DNA from 2 places in the Pseudoalteromonas lipolytica genome. Region 1 is predicted to be linked to the other one. Evidence: riboswitches for the same ligand, from Rfam matches in the RefSeq annotation. Region 1 holds a riboswitch; the other holds the start of a gene.
The links. Region 1 has a riboswitch for lysine ahead of lysC (lysine-sensitive aspartokinase 3). Riboswitches for the same ligand answer to the same signal wherever they lie in the genome.
Positions count from the first base shown of each region.

Region 2: linked by a shared signal. The riboswitch ahead of dapA (4-hydroxy-tetrahydrodipicolinate synthase) and the one ahead of lysC (lysine-sensitive aspartokinase 3) in region 1 are both predicted to bind lysine.

Region 1 covers NZ_CP032090.1:2,149,938-2,154,366, reverse strand. Annotated here, with positions in the region: gene D0907_RS09805 (hypothetical protein) at 1-666, opposite strand, end outside; gene nhaD (sodium:proton antiporter NhaD) at 815-2,062, shown strand; lysine riboswitch at 2,148-2,320, shown strand; gene lysC (lysine-sensitive aspartokinase 3) at 2,402-3,781, shown strand; gene D0907_RS09790 (4'-phosphopantetheinyl transferase family protein) at 3,758-4,429, opposite strand, start outside.
Region 2 covers NZ_CP032090.1:287,772-292,200, reverse strand. Annotated here, with positions in the region: gene D0907_RS01375 (protein adenylyltransferase SelO) at 1-1,192, opposite strand, end outside; gene D0907_RS01370 (DNA-3-methyladenine glycosylase I) at 1,201-1,896, opposite strand; lysine riboswitch at 2,079-2,274, shown strand; gene dapA (4-hydroxy-tetrahydrodipicolinate synthase) at 2,412-3,296, shown strand; gene D0907_RS01360 (2,3,4,5-tetrahydropyridine-2,6-dicarboxylate N-succinyltransferase) at 3,311-4,051, shown strand; gene D0907_RS01355 (PLP-dependent decarboxylase) at 4,051-4,429, shown strand, end outside.

The sequences.
Region 1 (4,429 bases):
GCGTTTGTCTTGGTATGACTTTCCGAGCCGATCAATTTGTTCAATCTGTAGGCTTATTTGCATTTCAATGGTGTTAAAACAAGCATGAAAATCGCCACGTATATCAACCATTTCAAGCATTGGCTCTATGTATTCGTCAAACGCTTCTATAACAGCTTGATAGCGTTTTTGTAGCGATTGTACTGCGTTATTAGCTTTAGCTTGTTCAACAATATTTAAAATAGCGTTTTCGTTATGGCTAAACAGTTTCATTATTTTGCGAACCCGATCATCCATAATTCGGCTAAAGCGACGCAGCTCGTCGTAATCTTCAATTTCTCCGGCTTTTGCTAAGCGGTTGCCCAAGCGTGCTAAGTCATCAACTAATACGTTGATCTCTTGTGCTAAACCCAAATGCTCTTCTTGCAATAAAAAGGTTGCAAAGTCAGCAATTGCGCGGTTGATTTCTAATTGCGAAGATTTTGCCAGTGGAATAATAATATCTTGATTCAATAAACGATTTGTTTCTTTATAAATGCGTTCATTTGACCAGCTTGGCTGTTTTTGTTTTATCGCATTTTGTACGTCTTTTAAGCTGAAATCAGCCATCTTAAAACGTTTAAATAAGAGTTCTAACACCCCCCAATGCTCTGTAAGGGTATTTAATAACTTTTTAGCTGGGATCATACGGCTCCAGTAAATCAAAATTTTGGTGTTAGCGTTTAGTAGTAATTTATGTAATTGAGAATAGTTTTATGACTTAGATGCTGCTAGAATCCGCGCCGAAACACTCGACTTACAATTTTTACATTTTTATAAAGGTTGTTCAAACACCATGGTAACCCCACTTATCCTAACCCTGATAGCGGTGGCATTTTTGCTTATCGTTATAGAGGATATTATCCATGTAAACAAGGCCAAAACGACGCTTTTTTTTGGCACTTTATGCTGGATTATCTTGTTTATCTCTCCAATTCATGGGCAAAGCCCAGAAACTATACAACATCAACTTGATCACAATATTTTAGAAATTGCTACTTTGTGGTTATTCCTAATGGCTGCTATGACCTTTGTCGCTTATTTAAACTCGAAAGGGTTTATTCAAAATATTGTTCACAAAATTATGCCAAATCAAATCAGCGAACGAAAGCTGATGTTTTTGATTGGTGGTTTTGCGTTTTTGTTTTCTTCTATTTCCGACAATATCACAGCAACATTAATTTCGCTTGCAGTTGTGATGTCGCTAAAGCTTGATCCAAAAAAATTAATAAAATACGCGACCCTCATTGTATTCAGTGTGAACTCTGGTGGGGTATCACTTATTACGGGTGATGTAACGACCTTAATGATTTTCCTTGATGAGAAAGTCACCATCGGTAACTTGTTATTGCTTATTGTGCCTTCACTTGCAAGTGTGGCGCTATTGGCTGTTATGCTATCTGCGGGGATGTCAGGGAATGTCGTATTCGAAAAACAAGCGGTCCGCCGCATAGAAAAGACCGACATCACCATTGCGGTGATCTTTTTCTCGACGATTATCGCAACCCTAACACTCAGTGTGCTTTATAGTGTGCCACCACTATTAACCTTTTTATTTGGTTTGTCGTTAATGTTTTTAGTGGCGCAATTTTTAATGCGCAAGAAAGACGTTAACAAAAAAATTATTGATTATATTCGTGAAATTGAATACGACACGCTCTTATTCTTCGTGGGTGTATTGCTACTCGTAGGTGCGCTTAAAGAAGTGGGTATGCTGTCTAAATTTACGCACTTATATGAGCTTATGGCGCCTGAGTATGCAAACTACTTAATGGGCTTGTTGTCGGCTGCGGTTGATAACGTGCCGCTAACGGCTGCATTACTGAAAGCCGATATTGTCATGAGCCCTCAGCAATGGTTATCGTTTACCTATGCAACAGGTGTGGGAGGCTCAATGCTTATTATCGGCTCTGCAGCGGGTATTATCGCAATGAGTAAAGTAAAAGCATTAACGTTTATGAGTTATTTAAAAATGTCGCTGTATTTATTAATAGCTTATACAACGGGTTATTATGGCTCATACCTAGCGGGAAGTTTTATTTAATACTTGACAGCTAGACGTCTAAACGATAAGTTTCAAAGCCTGCTTTTTATAGCAGGCTTTGTTATTTTAACCAGGTGTTAACTTAACATTCAGAAGAGGTGCGATACTTAGGTATTTAATGTGAGGTGACGATTGCCAATGACCATTAAAGAGGGAAGTACTCGCCGAGGAAAGTAATCGGTCGTCGCGGTTATTTTTCGGTTTATGGGGCTGAATCCTCAAAACTGTCACCAAACTAGGTGGAGAGCTTCTGGCAGTGGACTACTCTTTTTTATCAAAGCACCCCTTGCCGAGTTCTTCTTGAATTAATGTGGATTGTTACCCACAAAAGGAGACGACATGAATACCCAATTAGCCGCCAACTCGAAATCAGATTATGTAGTTGCAAAATTTGGTGGCACCAGTGTAGCTAACTTTGACGCCATGAGTCGTTGTGCAGAAATTGTCTGTGCAGATAATCAAGTACGCGTTGTTGCAGTGAGTGCAAGTGCGGGCGTAACCAATCATTTAGTTGCACTGTGTAAAGATGATTTAAGCGCAGCACAGCGCGATGAACACATCACAGGTGTTATTGCTATTCAAGAAAATATTTTAGCCGAGCTGTCGCTGGATGCCGATTTAGCTCATGGCTTTGATGAAACCTTAAAAGCATTTCAAACGCTTGCAGCAGCAGGGGCTAAATCGGCCGCTGAGCAAGATGAACTGCTGAGCTTTGGTGAGCGCTTGTCATCTTATTTATTTACTCAAGTACTGCGTGGTCAGGGCTTAGATGCTGTGCGATTTGATGTGCGTAAAGTCTTAAAAACAGATAGTCAATTTGCAAAAGCTACCCCAAACATTGCTGCAACAGCCGCGGCGGCGCAAAAATATTTAGTGCCCTTATTAGCAGAACAAGTTGTGGTAACCCAAGGCTTTATTGGCAGTGATGAGCACAACCAAACAACCACGTTAGGCCGTGGTGGTTCTGACTACAGCGCGGCATTGCTTGCAGAAGCAATTAACGCTAAAAGTGTGCATATTTGGACTGATGTAGTGGGTATTTTCAGTACTGATCCGCGTTTATGTGTAAAAGCCACGCCTATTGCACGACTAAGCTTTGACGAAGCAGCTGAAATGGCAACATTTGGGGCAAAAGTATTGCACCCCGCGACTATTTTACCGGCAAGTCGCAGCCATATTAGCGTGTTTGTTGGCTCAAGCCGTGAACCGCAATTAGGGGGCACATGGATTGAAAAAGAAAAGTCAGAGCAGCCTGGTATTCGAGCAGTCACACAGCGTAAAAACCAAATTCTTTTAACGGTTAAAAGCCCAGAAATGCTTTTAGCCAGTGGTTTCTTAGCGCGTGTTTTCACTATTTTAAGTGAGTTTAATATCTCGGTTGATTTAGTAACAACCTCTGAAATTAGTGTGGCAATTACCTTAGATAACGCACCTAACGCATCACGCCCAGAGCTTGATCAAGCCTGTTTAGATAAACTCTCTGAGTTTTGTCATGTATCGGTTGAGAATAACTTAACGCTGGTAGCATTAATTGGTTCAGAAATTCAATTACGTCAGCAAGAAACTAACTTAATGCAGGTATTGAGTGATTTTAATATTCGCTTAATCTGCCATGGTGCAAGTAAACATAACCTGTGCTTTTTAGTTGAGCAGAGTGAGTCTGACCTTGTTGTTCAAGCTATTCATAGTCGTTTATTAGAAAGCCAAAACGCGGCGTAAGTCGTCAAATGTCATAAAAGAGCACTGCCAGTCAGTGCTTTTTTGTGCCACCACGCTAATATCAAAATCATTTACGGTTCGGCTTGATGCGGTCAAGCTATGTTTTTCAATTTCCTCAAACACATTTGGGCTCAAGAGCTTAGCGATAGGCTGTGCAGTTGCTTTGGCCAACGCTTCTTTGAGTGTCCAAATTCTAAAAAAACACCCAGCTTGCTCGTTTATATCGTTAAAGGCGCTAATTAGGTTGACTTCCTCTTGGTGATAAAAGTGTTTGGCAAGTTTTACAAAGGGACGTGTTTTTGTGCAGTGTTCAATATCGAAACCAAATTTATGTTGCTCAGGGTTGAGTGCTGCGCCGATAAAACCACGCGAATGCGATAAACAGGCCCAAATGGGCTCACCCTCAGGCGTGTGTAGTTTAAGCTTGCTGTCTGCGTCATCAAATTGGCTTGAAATGTCGCAAAGAGGTGTGTTTTTAAATGCTGGAACGCTGAGTTTTAATAAATACTTAAGTGTTAACCGTGTGGCAATGTACTCTTGTTTTGCTGCTTGTACTTTGCGCTTTGCAAGTACGCTTTGCTCAAACTGGCTGAGTAATTTACTAACCGGCAGGGTACTAATATCGATATGTGAAGCATCCACAAGTAC
Region 2 (4,429 bases), 1.8 Mb from region 1:
CACCCGAAGTTCTTAACCGCCATTTACAAAGCCATTCTTTTAAACTACCCGGGAGCGGGAAATCTGTTCGTAATGACTCTGTCAGCGCATTAAATGTGTTCGTGTAATCAAGTTTATGTTGTTTCATCAAAGTGAGTAACTCTGAAACTAATGCTTGATCGCCTGCCTGCTCGCCATCTAAACCTAACTTTAGTCGCCACATGGTATCAAATGCCGTGTTAAACTTAGCAGCAAAGCCATTTATAATCGCTGATAATTCACTGAGCGCACGTTCCTCATCTTTAAAAAGCGGTAATAAGCTTTCTGCAAGACGCGCGCAATTCCAATTTGCAATAGTTGGTTGATTACCAAAAGCATAACGTCCTTGGTGGTCAATAGAGCTAAAAACTGTTTCTAAATCAAACTGATTCATCATTGCACACGGGCCATAATCAATGGTTTCACCACTAATTAATGTGTTATCTGTGTTCATCACACCATGAATAAACCCAATTCGCATCCAGCCCACAACAAGCTCAATCTGCTTATCGATTACCGCCGCTAAAAAGTCTGTAATACGCTGCTCACCTTCACTTTTAATATCAGGAAAATGACAACTAATTGCGTATTCAACTAACTTTTCAAGTCCTTCAATATCACCCTGAGTTGCTAAATATTGAAATGAACCAACACGGATATGGCTATTCGCGACACGCGTTACAACGGCACCGGGTCGTGGGGGTTGTCGGTAAACAGTTTCTCCAGTCGTTACAACAGCAAGGCAACGGGTAGTTGCAATATCTAAGGCCGCCAAGGCTTCACTCATGATATATTCACGTATGGCAGGGCCTAGTGCACAACGACCATCTCCCCCACGCGAAAAAACCGTTGCACCTGCACCTTTTAATTGCAAATCCCATAATGCGCCATGTTTATCTTCAATGGCACCAAGCAAGTGCGCACGACCATCCCCCAAACGCGGCGAAAAATGACCGAATTGATGACCCGAATAGCCAAGCGCCACAGGCTTTACAGCGTTATCTACCTCTGAGCCACTTAAACGTTTTGCTAAAAACTCAGGGTCAGTGCTAATGTCAAACTCGCGGGCTAAATTAGCATTAAATAGCAATAAGTTCGGGTCAGAAACCGCTGTTGGGGTGTCTTCAATTGCTAACAGATCACTAATGTCTGTATATCGGGTGTGCAGTTTCATATTATTCCTTAGGGTGTTGCAATGCCTACTCGGTTATCACCCACTCCATAAGCAACTAATTGACTCAGTGCTTGCAGGCTATAACCACTTTGCTGCTGTAGTTCATTGAAAAAGTTCTGCGCCGCTTGCTGTGATTTTTTGGTCTGCAATCCCCCATCAATGAGCTGATGAGCACGAAGATAACTTTCCACATCTCGCGAGAGCAAAAAGGTATCTTTTCCCATCGCGCGCAACGCATAAGGGCCGGTGTTCCCGCCTAAGCGTGCGCCATGCTTCTTCAAGTAAGCCCATAAACCAATAATGTTGTCGCTGGGCCACTGTGCAATAAATTGGCTAAAGCTTGCATTTTTTTCAGCGACTTCATGGATCATGTAAGCATTTTCAGGAATTGTTTGCACTTTTTTGAAATTGCGAATAATTCGCTCATCCATCGCTTTTTGTTCGAGCATATCAGGTGGCATCATCAATAGTTTTTCGACGCTAAAGTCCCAAAATACTTCACGAAACCCCGCCCATTTATTATTGATTACAGACCAATAGAATCCACTTTGAAATACCTTACGAGTGAACTCCTCCAACCATAAATCATCCGCTATGTTAGCAATATCAGCATCATCGAGCGGGTTTGATAACAGTGCATGCAGCATTTCTTCACTGCCTTTTCTTTTAACGGCTCGTTGATAAATGTCGGTAAACTTTTCCATCATTCTTCCAATTCGTCTGCTTCGTTCTAAGTGTACGTAAAAACGAAGTTATACGTAACCCGATTGCTTAATTGGTCAATAAAAAACAAATCCACCGCCTTGACACCTAGAAGGCTAAAATGCTTTAATCAGCGCCAATACCCTATTTCATTATGTTGGCTTTAACGTTAAAGCGAGCATAAAGGGCTGGAAGAGGTGCGTTATTCAGGTAGCGTATGGGAAGAGCACAGACTCTGTTGATCATACGTGAGGGGAAATTAACGCCGAGAAGTAACACCGTTTGTGAGGTGCTTATTTCGGGCGACTGGGCTGAATCCCAGCGACTGTCACCAACAATAGCAATGCTATTGATAAGTTTGGTGGAGAGCTTCTGGTCTTAGTATAATAAGGCCGTCGCGTCTTTATTATTTTAAGCCCATTCGCTCTTCGAATTATACCTTGTTCGAATGACGACATGCGGCTCCATTCAATTGTTTCCGTACTGACTCTTCGAATACCTTATAAGTTCGTGAGAGATGATCAACAATTTTGATTTAAACGACTATCCATTATGGACAGCGCTAATCACGCCATTTTCTGAATCTGGCGAGGTAGACTACATCGCCCTTGAACAGCTTGTGGCTGAACAACAAGCTGCCAACAATGGTATTTTATTGCTGGGCAGTACCGGTGAAGGGCTTGCTCTTTCACTCAAAGAACAACAAGCCATTGTTGAGCACGTATGCCAGCTAACCCCTAGCGTACCGCTTATGGTTGCCGTTGGTGGTATGAACCTTAAGCAACAAGTTGCGTGGGTCGAGTACTGCAATCAACTGCCTATTCATGGCTACTTGTTAGGTTCACCACTGTATGCAAAGCCTGGCGTTATTGGCCAAACTCATTGGTTTGAAAGCTTACTAAATGCGAGTAAACACCCATGTATGCTATACAACGTACCTGGACGCAGTGCTGTTGAGATTTCACCTACCGTCATTAAAAACCTCGCCGATCATAAAAACCTGTGGGCACTTAAAGAAGCCAGTGGTGACATCGGCAAATTTGAAGGCTTTAGAACGGCCTCACCTAAGCTCGCCATTTTTAGTGGTGACGATGCACTGATGCCATATTTTGCGCAAGCGGGTGCTAAAGGCTTAGTGTCAGTGGCGGCGAATGCATGGCCAAGTCAAACTCATGAGTTTGTTAAACGAAGTTTAAGTGGTCAACATCCCAATTTATTCACCGATTGGTCTAGCGCAATTCAAAGCTTATTTGCTGTCGCAAACCCAATTCCCGTAAAAGTACTGATGCACCTGCAAGGTAGAATAAACACCCCGCAATTACGTCCACCGCTGACTCATTTAGAGCTTGAGCATACAGACAGCATCACCCACGCAAACAACACAATTTTATCTTGGAACTAAAAACAGGTTTTATCATGAGCTGGTTAGCATTATTAAATAACTTAGAATCGGGCACAGTACGTGCCGCAACACAAGACGAGAATGGCAACTGGCATGCCAATATTGAAGTAAAACAAGGCATTTTAGAGGCCTTTAAAAATGGCACAAACACGGAGTTTCCTGGTGGATTTGTTGATAAACACAATTTAGCCCCTCAAGGCTTTGCCGCAGATGCAGGTGTGCGTATGGTCCCTGGCGGTAGCAGTGTTCGCCGAGGTGCGCACGTTGCTAAGGGCACGATCATTATGCCACCCGCATATGTAAACATCGGAGCATTTATTGATGAAGGGACTATGGTCGATAGCCACGCTTTAGTAGGGTCATGTGCACAAGTGGGTAAAAATGTTCATCTGAGCGCAGCGGTTCAGTTAGGTGGCGTACTTGAACCAATTGGTGCCAGTCCTGTGGTTATTGAAGATGATGCATTTATCGGCGCAGGTTGTGTGATTGTAGAGGGCGTTGTCGTTAAAAAAGGCGCAGTGCTTGCACCGGGAGTCCGCTTGTCTGCGACCATTCCAGTCTATGATTGCGTGAACGAACGCCAATTAGAAAAAGGCGAACCAATCCCTGAGTACGCTATTGTGATCCCAGGCTCTCGCCCTGCTTCCAATGCATGGGCTCGCGAGCAAGGCCTCAGCATGTCATGTGCGCTCATCGTAAAATACCGTGACGAACAAAGTGACGCGTCATTGTTATTAGAAGAGGTTTTACGTTAATGAGCTTTTTGAGCACGCCCATCAAGCAAGCAGTTGAACAAGTTTCAGCGCACCTTGATACGCCATTTTTTATCTATGACCTTGATAAATTAACGACACATTTAAAACAACTCACTGCCCAAACCGATGTGAAACTGTGGTATGCCGTTAAGGCTAATCCCCTGTCTCGCATTATTCAGTGTTTAGACAGTGCGGGGTTTAATTTTGATGTGGCGAGTAAAGGTGAACTTGAGCAAGTACTTGCTCAAGGCATCAATAGCGAGCGCGTGCTCAACACAGGGCCAGCAAAGAGCCCTGCACAAATTAGTCATTATATTGCGCGAGGTGTGCGTATTTTCGTCGCCGAGAGCATTAACCAAGTCCGTTGGCTAAACGAGC